One region of the Rhodopseudomonas boonkerdii genome, then DNA from elsewhere that is predicted to be linked to it. Evidence: riboswitches for the same ligand, from Rfam matches in the RefSeq annotation. Region 1 holds a riboswitch; each other region holds the start of a gene.

What was found. Region 1 has a riboswitch for cobalamin ahead of E0H22_RS06400 (ribonucleoside-diphosphate reductase subunit alpha). Riboswitches for the same ligand answer to the same signal wherever they lie in the genome.
Region 2: it holds a riboswitch for cobalamin, as region 1 does, so the genes downstream of both, E0H22_RS02090 (TonB-dependent receptor) here and E0H22_RS06400 (ribonucleoside-diphosphate reductase subunit alpha) in region 1, are expected to answer to the same signal.
Region 3: it holds a riboswitch for cobalamin, as region 1 does, so the genes downstream of both, metE (5-methyltetrahydropteroyltriglutamate--homocysteine S-methyltransferase) here and E0H22_RS06400 (ribonucleoside-diphosphate reductase subunit alpha) in region 1, are expected to answer to the same signal.
Region 4: it holds a riboswitch for cobalamin, as region 1 does, so the genes downstream of both, E0H22_RS19090 (DUF1636 family protein) here and E0H22_RS06400 (ribonucleoside-diphosphate reductase subunit alpha) in region 1, are expected to answer to the same signal.

What each region holds. Positions count from the first base shown of each region.
Region 1 is NZ_CP036537.1:1,372,549-1,377,333, reverse strand. Features, by position in the region: gene E0H22_RS06400 (ribonucleoside-diphosphate reductase subunit alpha) at 1-2,199, opposite strand, end outside; cobalamin riboswitch at 2,325-2,534, opposite strand; gene E0H22_RS06395 (glycosyltransferase family 87 protein) at 2,585-3,832, opposite strand; gene E0H22_RS06390 (ABC transporter substrate-binding protein) at 4,162-4,785, opposite strand, start outside.
Region 2 is NZ_CP036537.1:449,360-454,144, reverse strand. Features, by position in the region: gene E0H22_RS02095 (alkaline phosphatase D family protein) at 334-1,884, opposite strand; cobalamin riboswitch at 2,013-2,219, shown strand; gene E0H22_RS02090 (TonB-dependent receptor) at 2,326-4,626, shown strand; gene E0H22_RS02085 (PepSY domain-containing protein) at 4,692-4,785, shown strand, end outside.
Region 3 is NZ_CP036537.1:2,622,912-2,627,696, reverse strand. Features, by position in the region: gene E0H22_RS12170 (NHL repeat-containing protein) at 1-1,057, shown strand, start outside; gene E0H22_RS12165 (DUF3313 domain-containing protein) at 1,287-2,177, shown strand; cobalamin riboswitch at 2,473-2,696, shown strand; gene metE (5-methyltetrahydropteroyltriglutamate--homocysteine S-methyltransferase) at 2,800-4,785, shown strand, end outside.
Region 4 is NZ_CP036537.1:4,141,084-4,145,868, forward strand. Features, by position in the region: gene cobN (cobaltochelatase subunit CobN) at 1-93, opposite strand, end outside; gene cobW (cobalamin biosynthesis protein CobW) at 272-1,285, opposite strand; gene cobU (bifunctional adenosylcobinamide kinase/adenosylcobinamide-phosphate guanylyltransferase) at 1,286-1,816, opposite strand; gene E0H22_RS19090 (DUF1636 family protein) at 1,813-2,259, opposite strand; cobalamin riboswitch at 2,352-2,547, opposite strand; gene cobT (nicotinate-nucleotide--dimethylbenzimidazole phosphoribosyltransferase) at 2,613-3,698, shown strand; gene E0H22_RS19100 (adenosylcobinamide-GDP ribazoletransferase) at 3,699-4,463, shown strand; gene E0H22_RS19105 (tyrosine phosphatase family protein) at 4,456-4,785, opposite strand, start outside.

The sequences.
Region 1 (4,785 bases):
GGCCACCAGCTCGATCGAGTCGATCGGCAGAATGCCACGACTCCACAGCGAGCCGTCGAAGGATGGATAGCGACCGCGCTCGGCAGCGAGATCCACCGATGCCGAAATCGCATGATAGGCGATCGCCTCCATGCTGGTATCGGCGAACTGCACCGCGGCATCGGACGCCATTGCGAGGCCGAGCGTATGCAGCGCGTCCTGATGGCCCATCAAGCCGAGACCGACCGGGCGATGCTTGAGGTTGGAGCGGCGCGCTTCCGGGATAGTGTAGAAATTGATGTCGATGACATTGTCGAGCATGCGCATCGCCGTCGTCACCGTGCGTTGCAGGCGCGCATGATCGATGCCTTCCGCAGTGACGTGATGCAGCAGATTGACAGAGCCGAGATTGCAGACGGCAACTTCCTCGTCCGATGTGTTCAGCGTGATCTCGGTGCAGAGATTCGACGAGTGGATGACACCCGCATGCTGCTGCGGCGAACGCAGGTTGCAGGGATCCTTGAATGTGATCCAGGGATGGCCGGTCTCGAAAAGCATGGTGAGCATGCGCCGCCACAGATCGGTGGCCCGCACCGTCTTGAACACGCGCATCTCGCCGCGCGCGGCCTTGGCTTCGTAGGCTGCGTAGCATTCGGCAAACGGCTTGCCGTAGAGATCGTGCAGGTCCGGCGTTTCGTCCGGCGAAAACAGTGTCCAGTCGCCATCCTGCTCGACGCGCTGCATGAACAGGTCGGGCACCCAGTTGGCGGTGTTCATGTCGTGGGTGCGGCGGCGATCGTCGCCGGTGTTTTTGCGCAGATCGAGGAACTCCTCGATGTCGATGTGCCAGGTTTCGAGATAGGCGCAGACTGCGCCCTTGCGCTTGCCGCCCTGATTGACGGCGATAGCCGTGTCGTTGGCGACCTTCAGGAAGGGCACCACACCCTGGCTTTCGCCATTGGTGCCCTTGATGTGCGCGCCGAGACCGCGCACGCGGGTCCAGTCGTTGCCAAGGCCGCCGGAATATTTCGCCAGCAGCGCATTGTCCTTCACCGACTTGAAGATGCCATCGAGATCGTCGGCGACAGTGGTGAGAAAGCAGGACGACAGCTGCGGGCGCAGCGTGCCGGAATTGAACAGCGTCGGCGTAGATGCCATGAAATCGAAGGATGAGAGCAGATTATAGAACTCGATCGCGCGCGCTTCGCGGTCGATCTCGCGCAGCGCAAGGCCCATGGCGACACGCATGAAGAAAGCCTGCGGCAGTTCGATGCGATGGCCCTGTACATGCAGGAAATAGCGATCGTAGAGCGTTTGCAGCCCGAGAAACTGGAACTGAAGATCGCGCTCCGGCTTCAGCGCCGCGGCAATCTTCTTGAGATCGAAGCGCGCGAGTTCAGGATCGAGCAGCTCGGCTTCGATGCCGACCTTCACATAGGCGCCGAAATATTCGGCATAACGCGTGCTCATATCGGCTTGCGAGGCCGAGCTCCGCACGCCATGCACATAAGACAGCACTTCGGTGCGCAGCTTGTCGAGCAGCAGACGCGCGCTCACATAGGTGTAGTTCGGCTCCTGCTCAACCAGAGTGCGCGCAGCCATAATGCCGGCCAACGCAAGCTCGTCGAGCGTGATGCCGTCGTACAGATTGCGCTTGGTTTCCTCGAGCACCGGCGCCGGATCGACACCGTCGAGGCCGCTACAGGCTTCGTTCACGATCAGCGCAATACGCGCCGCGTCCAGCAGCACGCGGCTGCCGTCGGCGAGCGTAACGTGAAGCGCAGGCATGTTCGGTACCGGGACGGACTGCACAGCTGTCTCCTCCGCCCGGCGGCGGGCGCGCTCCTCGCGGTACAGCACATAGGCACGCGCGACCTTGTGATGCTCGCTCCGCATCAGTGCGAGTTCGACCTGGTCCTGCACATCTTCGATATGGAAGGTGCGGCCCTCACCGATCCTGCGCGTCAGCGCGGCCACGACTTCGCCGGTGAGTTGCTCCACCGCTTCATGGACACGGCGCGACGCCGCCGCCGTGTTGCCCTCGACGGCGAGGAAAGCCTTGGTCATCGCCACCGAAATCTTGCCCGCATCGAAGGGCGAGACAGTGCCGTTGCGGCGGATGATCTGCATCGCCGGCTCGCGCGCGGGGACGATATTGGATTCGGCAGACAAAGAAGCGAGCACGACCGGATCGTGGCCGTTGGAGAGAGCGTGGGACATGGAAGGCATCGGCAGGACCCCGTGAGATGCATGTAGCTGTGGGGGCTGGGGCCGATGGTGCGTGCATCATGCCAGGCGAACGCGCGGCAAAGCCTGCAAGCGACCGCTGGGACACCCCGCCCATGGACGTTTCTGGTGTCACGGCAGGTCTCCTGGCTCGCAGGTCACGGCTTGCTTCGGTCTTCCCGGGGCAAAAGCCCCAGTGACGCGGTCGAAACAAACTCTCTGCTTACAGTTGCGGGGGCAGCGCCGGCCTTGCTCCCATTGGAACGCACCAGCTTCCCTCTTAGCCACCAAGTCTTGCGACAGGATGGACCGTAACGCCTACATTTGGTGTGAGCCGCCATGACGTGTCAAGCCGCCAAGGGCGTCGTACACGAAGAAATCAGCCGGGACCGCCAGTGCCGTGGGCAACCCCGGACGATTCGAAGGGTCTCGCATCCCCGGATCCGGCTCGATACGAATTGCCAATGCGGGCGGCGATCAAGCAGCCGACCAGGAGCGACGCCCCCAGTCCGGTCGGTGCCGCGCCCAAGAACTGATAAGCGACAAGCAGGACGATCGCGAGGCCAAGCACCGGCAATTCGTGGCGGAGAAAGCCCTCCGACAAGCCCACCCGGACGATGAAGCCGATGGCGATGGCGAGCACCATCACGTCGTAGAGAAACAGATAGGGCGTCGCCAGCACCGCGCCGACGGCCAGGGCTGCCGCCTTCCATTCATAACGTTCATTGCTGCGCCAAAGCCGGATCAGCGACACCGCGACGGCGGCGACGAGCATCCAGTGCAGCGTCCATGCCAGCGTTTCGCTGCCGTCGAAATAGCGCACCAATGCGAACAAGCTCTGCATCTTGCCCCATGGCGCGCGTCCCTCGACAAGAAAGGCCTGTGAGAACATCGGCATCCATTTGAAGAAGGCCTGCCAGCTCTCGGTGCCGAAGGCGAGCCATGACAGGAGAACCAGCGCAATGGTGGTGACGGCGGCAGGGACGAAAACACGCCACTGCGCGGCAGCGATCAACACCAGCGGAAACAACACGCCGTACTGCGGCTTGTAGCTGAGCAGGCCGAGGCAGATGCCGGCAAGGACCGGCCGCGTCGGCAGCAGCACCAGCATGCCACCGATCAGCGCCGCAGTGAGAAAACCGTTCTGTCCGACCAGCACATTGGTGAAGACGACAGGGAATCCGAGCGCGAGCAACAGCCCGAACGGACGACCGACGATCGCGCGCATGGCGACGAGATAGGGAATGGCGCTGACACACGCCCATCCGATGAAGGCGACGGGATATGACAGCTTCGCGAGTATTGCCGCAATGAACAGGAAGGGCGGCGGATAGTGCCAGGCAAAATTGCCGGGATAGGTCCGGCCAAGCACGGCGACCTGGATCTTCTTCTGAATGTCCCAGTCATAGGCCCAGGCCGGATGACCTTCGAGCGCCAGCCGGCCTGCGGACCAGACATTCACGAAGTCGGTTGGCGAGCCAAGCCCGTTGTCTTCGAAGATCCAGCCGCGCCCGTAATAGAGCGGGAAGAAGACGATCTGCAGGATCGCGAGAACCGCGCACATCGTCACCAGCGCCGGCGGAACCTGTCCGCGGCCGGGAGGCGTCAGATGCAACGGCGTCGTCATGAGGTCCCCGCGACGGGTGAAATACGCAGGCGACAGTGCCGGTGGAAGTTTGAGGAAGGTTTAAGTGAACCGCATTACCCGGAAACGAAAAACGCGGCCTTTTGACCGCATTTCGTAGTTCGGTGAGGCGAGCGTTACGGCTGCGGCTCGCGTCCGGATCGGAATCTGGACGCGAGCGCGACTTGCCGAGGAGCGGCACTGCAGACCTACGCAGACCCGACAGCTCCAACACCGAATCGCGGTTCAGCCTTCTGCCGTTCAGTAATTTTCAACAGCCACTGGGCATGCCGTACTTCGGCGAAGTGACGTCAAGCTTTGCAGCCTCTGTGCTAGTTTCCGGACTGCAGCTCTCCAAAACGCTCCCACTGCTTGCCGGTAAAGCGCATGAACTGCATCTGCTCGACCGGCAGATGATCGACCGGGCTGGTGTTGATCTTGATGCCGGGCAGCAACATCGATAGCTCGAGATTCTTGATATTGAACGCCTGCTTGAGAATGTTCTCAGTACTCAGATCATCACCGCATGCCCTCAGCACGTGTTCAAGCGCCATGCCGTTGTTGAAGCCGTTGACAAAATTCTGATCGCGGACATCGCCGTCCGGCATATACTTGGCCATGAAAGCCCGCCATTCCTGCGCACCCGGATCGTCTTTCCAGGCCGGATCCATTGGATCCTTGACATAGGCCGATGAGATAATGCCGATCCCGGCATCGAGGCCGGCTGGCTCCATCACTGTCGAAATCCAGACCGAGACGTTGGTGAGAAACGTGAGCGGCTTCCAGCTGATCTCATGAGCTTTTCGGATTGCCTGCGCGGCGAATTTCGGCGTCGCGGCGATGATAAGCGTATCGGCACCGGACGCCTTGAGTTTAACAATCTGCGAGTCAATCGTCGGATCTGTAATCTCATAGGTCGCGGCTGTTACCCGCTGATCGTACTTGTCACCGAGTAC
Region 2 (4,785 bases), 920 kb from region 1:
TTTTCCAAGGACCGATGCTGCGCTCCATGCGCGATCAATCCCGTCTTGTCTGAGAACGCGCTGGGCCAATCCCTGCAAAAGCAAACCCGGCCTTGAAGAAAAAGCCGGGTACTCGGGCGCGTTGCGGCGCAATATAGTCAGGAATCGTCCAAAAACAATGTGAATCTGCCCCCGATTTCGGTGTGTCTGCACCCTCGTAAAACCCCTGTCCCGGACGCGGTGCCGCGCGAAGTGCCGCTTCGCAGAGCCGGGACCGCCAGGAACTCCGGCGTTTGGTACGGCCCCGGCTCTGCGGACAGCGCAAGAGCGCTGCACCGCGTCCGGGACACGGTTTCACCCCAGTTTCGGGTCCAGAACCGTGCTCCAAAGGGCCACATCGGCCCTATCTCGCAAAGTCACGGTCATCCGGCCGGTCGCGCCCTCGATCTTCACGTGACCGAAGAACTGCATACCGGCCGACGGCGGCAGGTTCTGCCTGTCCGGTCCCGGTGCCTTCACATAGCGGACCTCCGGTCCGAAGGTATTATCCATCGCCCCCGGCCCGAAGGTGCCGGCATGGAACGGGCCCGAGACGAATTCCCAGAACGGCTCGAAGTCCTGGAACTGCGCCTTGTCCGGATTGTAGTAGTGCGCTGCCGTGTAATGCACGTCGGCGGTGAACCAGACGGTGTTGCGAATGCCCGCGGTCTTGATGAAGCGGAGCAGATCCGCGATTTCCAGCTCGCGGCCGCGCGGCGGGCCGTCGCCCTGGGCAATGGCTTCAGAACCCTTGTGATTGACCGCATCGTCCTCGACGATGATGCCGATCGGCATGTCCGAGGCGATCACCTTCCAGGTCGCCCGCGATTCCAGCAGCGCGCGCTTCAGCCAGGCCAGCTGCTCCGGCCCGATGAACTGGGCTTCGGGACCATAGGCCTCCTGCAGGTTCGGCCCGTTCGGGCCGCGATAGCTGCGCTCGTCCAGCATGAACACGTCGAGATGCGGACCGTAATTGAGCACGCGATAGACCCGGCCGGGCTCGGCAATGTTCGGCCGCACCGGATACATCTCGTGGAAGGCGCGGGCGCCACGCGCGGCCAGCAGCGTGATGTCGCGCTCCTTGTAGGCCGCCGGCAACTGCTTGGAGAGCGACCAGTTGTTGGTGACCTCGTGATCGTCCCACTGGCCGAAGATGGGAACCTGCGCATTGAAGGCGCGAACATTGTCATCGAGCAGATTGTATTTATGCGCGGCGCGGAATTCGTCGAGCGTCTCCGCGACTTTCGCCTTTTCCGGCACCAGCGTGGTGTTCTTCCACACCGATCCGTCTGGTAACTTGGTCTCCGCCACGATCGGGCCGTCGGCATAGATGGTGTCGCCGGAATGGATCAGGAAATCCGGATTGTGCTTGCGCATCGTGGCGAAGGTGACCATGCCGCCGTCATCGGCATTGATGCCATAGCCTTGCCCCGCCACATCGCCGCCCCAGACGAAAGTGACATCGCGCCGATCGGCCGGCGCCGTACGAAAGCGGCCAACCACCGGCTCGCCGACGATCTCGTAATGCGACAGATCGCGAAACCGCACGCGATAGAAGATGTCCTGCCCCGAAGGCAGGTTTTCCAGCAGCAGTTTTGCGGTGAAATCGCTTTCCGGCAGCACGTTCACCGGCGGCAGCGCGCGGGCTTCCTTGAAGCTCTCGGTGGTGGCGACTTCCACCATCATCTGGGCCGGACGATCCGCACGCGACCAGATCATGCCGCTGTCGAAACCGATATCGCCGGACTGCACGCCATGGCTCACCACAGGCCGGTCCGCCGCGCGGCTGAGATAAGGCATCGCCAACATGCCTGCACCAGCGGCGGCGGTGGTCATAAAGCGGCGGCGAGTGACGCGGATAGCCATTCTGCTCTCCCGGGGATCGGCGATGAAGATGCCTAGGCTGTAAGCGTCTCTCGCGACGAGGCTGTGACAGTCTGCCGCAGCGCCCGCACTGTGGCAGAACCGCGACATTGACTCGTCCTGTCATTTCCCCGAAACGTGACGCCGACGGTTCCTACCGGACCAAAAGGGAATGCGGTGAGGCCCGCGCAGCGTCTGTTGCGCGAACCGATTCCGCGGCTGCCCCCGCAACTGTAAGCGGCGAGCCTTCGCCATACGCCACTGGGCCCCCGGCCTGGGAAGGCGGTGACAGGCACCGACCCGCGAGCCAGGAGACCTGCCGTCAGTCGTGGTCACACGCGAGCACATTGGGCGGGGTGTCCTGGTGGAAGTCGGGTTGCGTTCGTGAAGAATGCAGAACGGCTTGGTTTGCGGTGACGTGCCACGTTATCGCGAGTCCCTTTGATGACCACCGCCGTCTCTTCCGTATCCAGGCGACGCAAACCTTTTCTGGCCTCTGCCGCCCTGTCGTGCCTGCTTCTGCCTGTCGAAGGTGCGATGCAGCCCGCACAGTCGAACCATCTGCTCGATCCCATCGTCGTGCAGCCGGCCGCCCAGCCGCAAGGCGCGCGCCGCGCCGCGAGCGGCAACCCGACCCGCGCCGCCCGCGCACGTCCGCAACGCAATGTCGCTGCGACCGCCGCGCCACCGGTCGCCACACCGGCCGGCCCGGCCTTCGCCGCGCCGACGCTCAATCTCACCGGCGCCAGCACGGCCGGCAGCCGCCTCGGCCTCACGCGTCTGCAAACGCCCGCCAGCGTAGACGTGATCTCGGCCGAAACCATCGCCGAACGTGGACAACAGAATTTCCTCGATGCCGTGACGCAGAACGCCGTCGGTTTCACCGCCGCGCCATCGCCCGGCAATGGCGGCGTGTCCTTCAGCACCCGCGGCTTCACCGGCGGTTCGTCGGTGATGACCCTGTATGACGGCACTCAACTCGCCATCGGCGCCGGCACCGTCACCTTCCCGTTCGATACCTGGTCCGCCGAGCGCATCGAGGTGCTGCGCGGTCCGGCATCGGTGATGTATGGCGCGGGTGCCGTCGGCGGCGCGATCAATGTAGTGTCGAAGCTGCCGACCTGGGTGCCGTTCAACCAGGCTGAAATGTCGCTCGACAGCAACATGACCCGCCGTATTGCCGTGGATAGCGGTGGCCCCGTGAACAAGGATGTCGCATATCGCATCACCGCCACCGGCAACATGTCCGACGGCTGGGTCGATCGCGACAACAACTCAAATGTGGCGCTGCATGCCGCGATTCAGATCAAGCAGAACGAGGACATTACCTGGACGCTATCGACGGATTACGGCGATCGCAGCCCGACGCGTTATTATGGTACGCCATTGGTCAATGGCGGCATCGTCGATGCTATGCGTTTCAAGAACTACAATGTCGGCGACAGCAGCATTCGCTATCAGGACAGTTTCAGCCAGGTGAAGACCGAATGGCAGGTCACCGACGCCATCGCCATCCGCAACACGCTGTATTACTTCGATATGAAGCGTCACTGGATGAATGCCGAGAACTTTCGCTACAATCCGGCGACCGGCCTGATCGATCGCAGCAGCTATCTCGAAATCTTCCATAACGAGCAGCAGCTCGGCGACCGTATGGATGTGACCGTCAAGGGCCATATCTTCGGCATGAAGAACGAGTTTCTTGCCGGTTTCGATGTCAGCCGCGTGAACTTCGCGCCCTATCGGATCAACTCGTTCGGTGGCCTTTCCAACGGCGCGAGATCGTCGGTCGATCCCTACAACTTCTTCCCGGGCTCTTATTTCAGCACGATTCCGACAGTTTCTACTTACGGCTCCGTCGCCAATCAATTCGCGATCTTCGCCGAGAACCGGCTGTCCGTGACGGATCAACTCTCGCTGGTCACCGGCATCCGCCAGGATGAGCCGACGATTACGCGTACCGATTACATCACGCCTGGCAACAGTTTCGAAAAGTCCTTCTCCAACACCACCTGGCGCGCCGGCGCAGTCTACGAACCGATCAAGAACCTCGCCTTCTACGGTCAGTATTCCACTGCAGTCGATCCGGTGGGTGGCCTGGTCTCGCTGTCGAGCGCCAACAAGGATTTCACGCTGGCGACCGGCAGGCAGATCGAAGTCGGCGTGAAGCAATCGTTCTGGGGCGGACGCGGCGAATGGACACTCGCGGGCTACGAGATCGTCAAGAACAATCTGCTCGCGCGTGATCCGATCAATCCGCTGATCGTCACCCAGGTGGGTCAGCAATCGTCACGCGGCATCGAGGCATCGGTCGGTCTCGCGCTCGATCACGGCTGGCGCATCGATGCCAACACCACTTTCCTGCGCGCGAAGTATGACGACTTCGTGCAGCCGGCGACGATCGGCACCGGATCGGTCAATTTCGCCGGGAACGTCCCGTTCAACGTGCCACAGACGGTTTCGAACATCTGGGCGACATGGGCCTTCGCGCCGAACTGGTCGGCCAATGCCGGCATCCAGATCGTCGGCAAGCGCTATGGCGACAATGCCAATACGACCGCGGCGGAGATGCCGTCCTACAATGTCGTCAATGCCGGCGTGCAGTGGAAGCCCGACCCCAACACCACGGTATCGCTGCGCGTCTACAACCTGTTCGATACGGTCTATGCGACCTCCGGAAATGCGAATGTGTGGACGCTCGGCATGCCGCGCACAGCGCAGTTTGCGGTCAATGTGAAGTTCTAATCCCGGCCGGCGTTTTCCCTCCCCCGTTTTTACGGGGGAGGGAAAGAAAAGAGATCCTGCTTTCGATGGCATTCCGGCTCAAACGAAAACTCCGGCAGTGGCTGTATCTCGCCCACCGCTGGATCGGCATCGTCACCTGCCTGTTCTTCGCCATGTGGT
Region 3 (4,785 bases), 1.3 Mb from region 1:
CCGCGCCGCCGACATTCCCCGCTTCGAGGTCGAAGCATCCTGGCCAAAGCCTCTCCCCAACAACTGGATCCTCGGTCAGGTCGGCGGCATCACCACCGACAAGGACGGCCACATCTGGCTGATCCATCGGCCGCGCTCGCTCACCGATGACGAGAAAGGCGCCGCGCTCAATCCGCCGCGCTCGAAATGCTGCGTCTCCGCACCGCCTGTGCTCGAATTCGATGCCGAGGGCAATCTGCTGCGCTCATGGGGCGGGCAACCTTCTAAAGAATCTGGCGAAGGTTATGAATGGGTCGGCCGCGAGCATGGCATTGAGGTCAGCGACGACGGCTTCGTCTGGATCGGCGGCAACGAGGCCAACGACAATGCGATCCTGAAATTCACCCTCGACGGCAAGTTCGTGATGCAGATCGGCAAGATCGCGCCGAGCAAGGGCAGCAACGACACCACCCAGCTCGGCAAGCCCGCCGAAACCGCCATCGACAAGGACGCCGACGAAATCTATGTCGCCGATGGCTACGGCAACCGCCGCGTCATCGTGTTCGATGCCACCACCGGCGCCTACAAGCGGCACTGGGGCGCCTACGGCAACAAGCCGAATGACGACAAGCAGGCCGCCTACGATCCGAACGCGCCGGTGTCGCAACAGTTTGGCAATCCCGTGCACTGCGTCAAGCTCGCCAGCGATGGCCTCGTCTATGTCTGCGACCGCATCAACAACCGCGTGCAGGTGTTCAAGAAAGACGGCACCTTCGTGAAGGAGTGGTTCTACGAAAAGGCCACCCTCGGCAACGGCGCGGTGTGGGATCTCGCCGTCTGGCCCGATCCGAAACAGAGCTGGCTGCTGACGGCAGACGGCGAGAACAACGAAATCCGCATCATCAATCGCGACGACGGCAAAGTCGTCGGCTCATTCGGCCGCAGCGGCCGCAATGCCGGCCAATTCCACTGGGTTCACGCCATGGCGGTGGATGCGAAGGGAAATGTCTATACGGCCGAAGTCGACACCGGAAAGCGCATCCAGAAATTCAAACTGGTGTCGGATGCATTGAAGTAGTGCCACCGTAGGGCGGATGAGGCGCAGCCATCATCCGCCGCGGAGTTTCAACAATGAAATCGCTGGCGGATGACGCTTCGCTCATCCGCCTACGGCTGCGAGCACGAGTATGTAAAGTGAATTGAGCGCGACGATCACCATCACCGCCCGGCTGACAGCTCCCCGTAACATTGCGCAAACTACCGACCCTAATTACGCCCCTTTTCACCCGACACCATCGGCACAGTCGATGATGGTTCAGGGGAGCCTGTCACGGCAGTTCATCGAGGGGACGACGGTGAGATGGATAGGGGTTGCAGCCTTGGCGCTGCTCACGGCCGGCTGCGCGGCTGCGCCTCTGGAGATGTCCGGCGCCCTGCGCGACTATACGAACCTCACTCCTTCAAATGGCACGGTCACGAAGTCCCTGCTTCGCGTCAGCAAGGACGAGGTGCTGGCGGCGCGGACCGTCAAGATCGCAGAGACGCGTTTCGCGCCCCGTGCCTATCGCGGCTTCAAGGACGACGAACGCAGTCTCGTCGCCAATGCCATCAATCGCGAACTGTGCGACCGGCTCGCGGAGCGGTTCACGATCGTTGCGCCCGCGGAGCCAGCCGACCTGACCGTGCAAGCCGTCGTCACCCATGCGACGCCGACGGACGTCACCGCGGCGGGCGCCAGCAGGGTCGCGCAGCTTGCCAAGACCATCGCTCTGCCCGGCGTGCCTGTGCCTGTCCCGCGGCTGCCGGTCGGGCTCGGCAGCCTCTCGGTCGAGGCCGAGGCGATCGGACCGGAAGGAGCGCAGAAGGCCGCCATGGTCTGGGCCCGCGGCGCCAGTTCGCTCACCCAGGCCCGCATGTCGAACGAAGGCGACGCCTACGATCTTGCCGCGGAATTCGGCGCAGATTTCGCCAAACTGCTGGTGACCGGCGCCACGCCGTTCGGTGGCGTACCGCAGCTTCCGACGATCGAAACGATCCGAACGCGTATGGGCGGTGCGCCGAAATACACGGCCTGCGAGAGCTATGGTCGCTTTCCCGGCCTTGCCGGTGTGGTCGGTGGCGGTCTCGGTTTGCCGCCGAACATGGCTGACAAGGGAGCGCCGACCCAGCCCTCATCCGTCGCCGAAGCCAGCCGGTAGTCACGCTGCGAAGCTTCGCAGGCATCCAGAGCCGGGACCATCACAAATGCGGAGCTTTGCACGGTCCCGGTTCTGCGCAGCAGCGTTGTCGGCGATGCTCCGCATCGCCTGCGCTGCAGCGCGCTCGGGACACGGTTCTATTAAGCTCAAAAATACTTCAGTTCGGCTGCTTCCGCTTATGCGTGAACATGAGGACGCGGATCGCGCGGGCGTCTGCCCACCGTTTCCGCCGCGATAGGCGATTGACACCCTGCCCACCACCCAGCCCACAGATTGACGAAACGAGATCGCTCCCCTTAAGTCACGGTGTCGAGGTCTCCGGGTTGCCATGCAGCCTGGAGCTAAGAGGGAAGCCGGTGCGCAGTGAGCCAAATTGGTCCACCGCAATGCCGGCGCTGCCCCCGCAACTGTAAGCGGTGAGCCAGCGTCCATCAGTGTCACTGAAGCGCAAGCTTCGGGAAGGCCGGACGCCAGCTATGACCCGCGAGCCAGGAGACCTGCCCCGGCAAAATGTACGTCCACGGGCGGGGTGTCCCGGTGTGTCGCCAAGCAGCTGCCGCAGCCCGCGGCAGATCATGCCTGCGTCCGCCATGCCTTTGCCCCCAATCATGGGGTTAAAGTTATGTCTCTCTCTTCTTCCTCACTACCTGTTGCAACGCTCGGTACGCCGCGGATCGGTCCCCGGCGCGAGTTGAAATTGGCCCTCGAAAGCTTCTGGGCCGGGAAAACCAGCGAACGTGATCTGCTGCAGACCGCCGCCGCCTTGCGCACGGCCAACTGGGCGCGTCAGCATGCGCTCGGCATCACGGTCATCCCGTCCAACGACTTTTCCCTTTACGATCAGGTGCTCGACACCAGCGTGATGGTCGGCGCCATCCCCGCCGTCTATGGCTGGGAGTCCGGCCCGGTGCCGCTCGCCACTTATTTTGCCATGGCGCGCGGCGCCCAGGGCGATGCGCATGATACGAGCTGCGGTCACGCCCATCACGGCCGAAGCGTGGTGGCGCAGGAAATGACCAAGTGGTTCGACACCAACTATCACTACATGGTGCCGGAATTTTCCAAGGATCAGACCTTCGCGCTGTCGTCGCGCAAGCCGATCGCGGAATTCGAGGAAGCGAAAGCGCTCGGCTATCACACCCGCCCTGTCCTTGTCGGCCCCGTAACGTTTCTCAAACTCGGCAAGAGCCATGATGCGGGCTTCGATCCGCTGTCGCTGCTCGACAGGTTGCTTCCGGTCTATGTCGAACTGCTGCGCGAGCTGGCGCAGCGCGGCGCCGACTGGGTGCAGATCGACGAGCCCTGCCTCGTGCTCGATCTCGACGAGGCCACCCGTGACGCGCTGAAGCGTGCCTATGCTGGCATCAGCGCCGCAGTGCCGGAACTGAAGATCATGCTCGCCACCTATTTCGGCGAGGTCGGCGACAATCTCGACACCGCACTCGCACTGCCGGTCGCCGGCTTGCATATCGATCTCAAGCGCGGTCCCGACCAGCTCGCACCGATCGCGTCGCGCATCCGGCCTGACCTCGTGCTCTCGCTCGGTGTGGTCGACGGCCGTAATGTCTGGCGCACCGACCTGTCCGGAACGCTCGACCGCATCACACCCGTGGTGAAGCAGATGGGCACTCACCGCGTGCAGATCGCGCCGTCCTGTTCGCTGCTTCACGTGCCGATCGATCTCGCGCTCGAAACCGATCTCGATCCGGACGTGAAGACATGGCTCGCTTTCTCGGTGCAGAAGATGGCCGAGCTGGCAACCCTGGGCAAAGCGTTGTCACAGGGACGGGCCAGCGTGGCCGATGCCCTCTCCGCCTCCGACAGCGCGGTGATTTCCCGCGACACGTCGCCTAAGATTCACAACGATGCGGTTGCTCGGCGAATGTCAGGCTTGGCCAGCGTCCGTCACAACCGGCAATCTCCCTTCGCACAGCGCGCGGAGATCCAGCGCAAGGCATTCGACCTGCCGCGCTTTCCCACCACGACCATCGGCTCGTTTCCGCAGACCGCGACAGTGCGCAATGCCCGCGCGTCCTTCACACGCGGCGACATCACGCTGGATACATACGAGAAATTCCTGCGCGCCGAGACGGCCGAGGCCATACGCTGGCAAGAGGAGATCGGCCTCGATGTGCTCGTACACGGTGAATTCGAGCGCAACGACATGGTGCAGTATTTCGGCGAACAGCTTACCGGCTTCGCCTTCACCAAACACGCCTGGGTGCAGTCCTACGGTTCGCGCTACGTGCGCCCGCCGATCCTGTTTGGCGACGTGTCGCGCCCGACATCGATGACCGTCGGCTGGTGGCGCTACGCACAGTCGCTGACCGCGAAACCGATGAAGGCGATGCTCACCGGCCCGGTAACCATCCTCAACTGGTCGTTCGTCCGCGACGACGTGCCACGTAGCGTCGCCTGCCGACAGATCGCCTTCGCCATCCGCGACGAAGTGATCGATCTCGAAGAAGCCGGTGCCGGAATGATCCAGATCGACGAAGCTGCACTTCGCGAAGGCCTGCCGCTACGCAAGTCGCAGTGGAAGACCTATCTCGACTGGGCCGTGGATAGCTTCCGTATCTCGTCGTCGGGCGTACAGGACAAAACCCAG
Region 4 (4,785 bases), 2.8 Mb from region 1:
CGACAGCATGACGATATCGGCACTGTCCTGCCCGAGATCGCGGGCGACGTCACCGTCATCGATGCTGCCGGAGGTGTCGAGCTTGAGATGCATGCGATGTTGTGCGCCTTCCTGTTACACACGGACAGTAGTTCTCCCTCCCCCTTGTGGGGAGGGTCGGGGTGGGGGTCCACACGTGACGTCGGCGTGTGTGGAGAAACCCCACCCGTCCAGCCTTCGGCCGGCCACCCTCCCCACCGCGCGGCTACGCCGCTTGGGGGAGGGAAAAGAATTAGCCCGCCAGCGCTTTTCGCGCGGCGTCGGCGTCAAAGCCCTTCAAGCCGATCACCACGAGATGTTCGGGATGGCTCACATCGGGGCGGGCGAAAGCGAGATCGACGCGGGCGCCGACCGCCTGCACCACGACCGGTGCCGGCTTGTCGGCGATGCGGGCATGGCCCTTCACGCGCAGCACGCCGTCGAGGCCGAGCGCATCGTTGACGCGGGCGCGCATGCTGTCGAGATCAATCGCCGCGGTCGGCTTGATGACGATGCTGTCGAAATCGTCGTGATCGTGTTCCTCTTCCTCGCCGTGATGACCAACGCGCGCGGCCATGTCGTCCTCGGCGGCGGCGTTGAGGCCGATCAGCACTTTTGGTGCGAGGTCCCCCTTGGAGCGGACAATACCGACACCGGCGCGCAGCTCGGCCTTCAGCTTGGTCTCGATCTCGGCGAGCTGCTCGGCGCTGACGAGATCGCTCTTGGACAGCACCACGAGATCAGCACAAGCGAGCTGGTCCTCAAACACTTCCTCGATCGGATCGTCATGCTCGATGCCTTCATCGGCAGCGCGCTGTTCGGCGAGCGCATGTTCATCCAGCGTGATACGGCCTTCGGACAGCGCTAGCGCATCGACCACGGTGACGACACCGTCAACAGTCGCGCGGGTCTTCACCGCGGGCCAGGCAAACGCCTTCAGCAGCGGCTGCGGCAGCGCGAGGCCGGAGGTCTCGATCACGATGGCGTCGAGGGGACGCTCGCGCAACAGCAGCGTTTCCATGGTCGGCACGAAATCATCGGCCACGGTACAGCAGATACAGCCATTGGTGAGTTCGACGATATCGCCGGGTGCACAGGCTTTGGCCGCGCATTCCTCGACGAGGCCGCCGTCAAAGCCTGCATCGCCGAATTCATTGACGATGACGGCGATACGGCGGCCATCGGCCTGCGTCAGCAGCGAGCGAAGCAGCGTGGTCTTGCCCGCGCCGAGAAAACCGGTGAGGACAGTGACGGGAACGCGGGACATTCAGATCTCCTGAAAACGCTTGAGCCAAAGAGGAAGGCCGGCAGCGACGAAAACGACATTGTTCACGGCGGCAGCGATGGTCTGATTGAGGCGGCCCTGGGCATCGCGGAAGGCGCGGCCGACCGGTGTCTCCGGCACGAGGCAGAGACCGACTTCATTGGAGACGAACACGATGGGATAACGCGAGACATCGAGGAAGCGCACCAGGCGCTTCGCCTCGACCTCGGGATCGCGCTCGGCCATCATCACATTGGAGAGCCAGAGTGTGAGGCAATCGACGAGGATGACGCGGCCGATGGTCGATTCCCGCGTGAGCGTATCCACCAGCGCCAGCGGTTCCTCGATGGTGATCCAGTTTTCGCCGCGCTGCTTGCGATGCTGGGCAATGCGAGCCTGCATCTCGTCATCGCCGGCAGAGGCGGTGGCGAGATAGACTTTCGTGAGATTCATCTCACCGATCAGCCGCTCGGCAAATGCCGATTTGCCGGAGCGCGCGCCGCCGAGAACGAGCGTGGTACCGAGCGAGGTCATTTCGGCGCCCTTCCATCCCCAGGCGACCAGCGCAGCGGGGGCACGCGCGCCACCATGCCCTTGCGCAGCACATCGGCGCGCTCGCGCCAAGGCACGAGGCCATAGTCGGATTTCTGGTAGGACTGCACGAAGGACGCGACGGCGTCGGGACCGGTCTCAGGCACGAGATCGCCGAACAGAAACGTGTAACCGTCCTGGCTGGTCACAGCGACCGTCGTCGGCCGCTTGCACACGCTGAGACACTGAACGGGGCGCACCATCACGGCGACATCGCGTTCATCCAGTACAGCCGTCACGGCCTCCAACATCGCTGGCCCGACCACGACACCGTCAGCTGCCTTGCAATTCACGCAGATACTGACGACGACCGGCGCTGAAGGCAGCGGACGCGGCAGTTCGGTCACCATAGAGTCGTCAGGCAAGGTCGATGCGTTGCGATCCATCACGGGCTCAAATCAGGCGAGCTTTGTTGGGTCGCGCGGATGCTGCCATCCACTCGCTCCCGTCCGGTGCACCCCGCCCCGACGACACCTCCAAAGCACAATGCGTGACGGCAGGTCTCCTGGCTCGCGAGTCGGCGCCCGCTGCCGCCTTCCCAGAAACTCCCCTATCGGGAACTCCCAGTGGCACCGGCGCGGGCTCATCGCTTACAGTTGCGGGGGCAGCGCCGGTATCGCACCGGCTTCCCTTTTCACCTTCCTCTCGGAAGGACCATCGCGGCGGACGCTATCTGCAGCCACCGCCCGGGTCAACCATAGCCGGAACCGCCTGCCCGCGGTTGACCGGAAGGCGGCGAATGCGCCAGACAGACGGCCAAAGGAACCTGCATTTGACCTCTCTCAGCCCCATCTGGCGCCCCCCGGCCGTCGCGCCCCTCGATCCCGCCACCGAGGTCATCCTGCGCGCGGTCATCGATGGCAAGGCCAAGCCGCCGGGTTCGCTCGGACGAATCGAAGAACTGGCGATCCAGCTTGGCATGATCCGCCATCCCGGCGAGCCACGCGGGGAGAAAGCCGTGCTGCTGGTCTTCGCCGGCGATCACGGGCTCGTGGCCGAGGGCGTGTCACAATATCCGTCAGACGTCACCGTCGCGATGGTGATGACCTATCTGGCCGGCCGCGCCAGCGCCAATGCGTTTGCCAAGGCCAATGGCATTGATGTGCGCGTCATCGATATCGGCGTGGCTTCAGAACTGCCGGTGCGTCCCGGCTTGATCGACGCCAAGGTGCGCATGGGGACCGCGAATGCGGCGCGCGAACCGGCGATGACGCCGGAGCAAGCAGCCGATGCGCTGAACCGCGGGATGCGCATCGCCATCGGCGAGATCAAGGCTGGCGCCGACATCCTCGCGCTCGGCGAAATGGGCATCGGTAACACGGCGTCCTCTGCATTGCTGGCACATCGCCTCGCACCGGCATCGCTCGGTGATTGCATCGGCATCGGCGCCGGACAGGACGATGCCGGCATGAACCGTAAGCGTGCAGCCATCGAGATGGCAGCGGGGCGCAGCGATGCCAGCGCACCGCTCGATGTGCTGGCCGAATTCGGCGGCCTCGAAATCGCAGGCATGGCCGGCGCTGTGCTGGGGGCGGCATTACAGCGACGGCCGGTGATTGTCGACGGCTTCATTTCCAGTGTCGCCGCCCTGCTCGCCACCCGGCTCTGCCCGGAGGCACGCGGCTATTGCGTGTTCGCACATCGCTCCGCAGAACGCGGACATGACCTCGTATTGAAAGCGCTCGATGCGAAGCCGCTGCTCGATCTCGGCCTCAGGCTTGGCGAAGGCACCGGCGCATTGCTCGCCGTTCCACTCGTGCGCGCCGCTGCACGGCTGCTGACTGACGTCGCCAGCCTCGACGATGTACTGGCCGGGCGCATCTAGATGACGCCGGATCCGCATCTGCTCAATGCGATCCGCTTTCTGACGGTGCTGCCAACGCCGCGTTCCGACGGCACGCCCGCACCCGACTGGCTGGCCCGCGCGATGAAATATTTTCCGCTTGTCGGCGCGGGCATCGGACTTGCGTCAGCAAGTGTCTTCGTCGTCGGATGTCAAATCTGGTCGCCGCTGATCGGTGCCATTCTCGCCATTGCGGCGAGCATGGTCCTGACCAGCGCCCTGCATGAAGACGGCCTTGCCGACACCATCGATGCCTTCGGCGGCGGCTGGACCGTGGAAAAGCGCCTCGCCATCATGAAGGACAGCCGCATCGGCACTTATGGTGCGTTGGCGCTGGGAATCGGATGCGCGCTGCGTATTACTGCGCTCACGATGCTGCCGATATGGACCGGCGCGACCGCGCTGATCGCGATGCATGCGGCAGCACGCGCGATGCCGGCCTTCGTGATGAATCGCCTCGCTTATTCCGGCGACACGGCGGCCATGAAAGTGAGTTACATCGAAACGCCGGTGCGCAGCGAGGAGATGGCGTTTCTGCTCGTCACCGCTGCGCTGGCTGCCATTCCGCTGGCACTCATCTCGTTCAAGTCGGTTGTGATCGGCCTGCTGCTCGGCGGCCTGCTCGGCGCCATGCTCGCAGGCTGGGCGAAGCGCGCGATCGGCGGCTACACCGGCGATGTGCTCGGCGCCATCGAGCAACTGTTCGAAATCGGCTTCCTGCTCGGCATTGCCGCCGTGTTCAGATAGGCCAGCGCAACGGCAACTGATACGGCTTGCCCTCAGCCGTCTCCGCACCGCGGCCGATGCGCGCGATGGCCTCGTTCATGCGGCCATCGCGGCCCAGCATCTCGTCGGCCAGTTTCACCATCAATCTGTTCGGCGTCACATAGGGCGAACGACGCCGCAGTTCATCGGCGATCTCGGCCTCGTAACCTGGATTACGGTCGCAAGCGATCGCATAGGCTGCAGCGCTCGAACGGCTGACGCCCGCCCAGCAATGAACCAGCAATGCGCGATCCCCCGCGGCCCCTCTGCCGAAGTCGAGAATGGCCTGCATGACATCGGCATC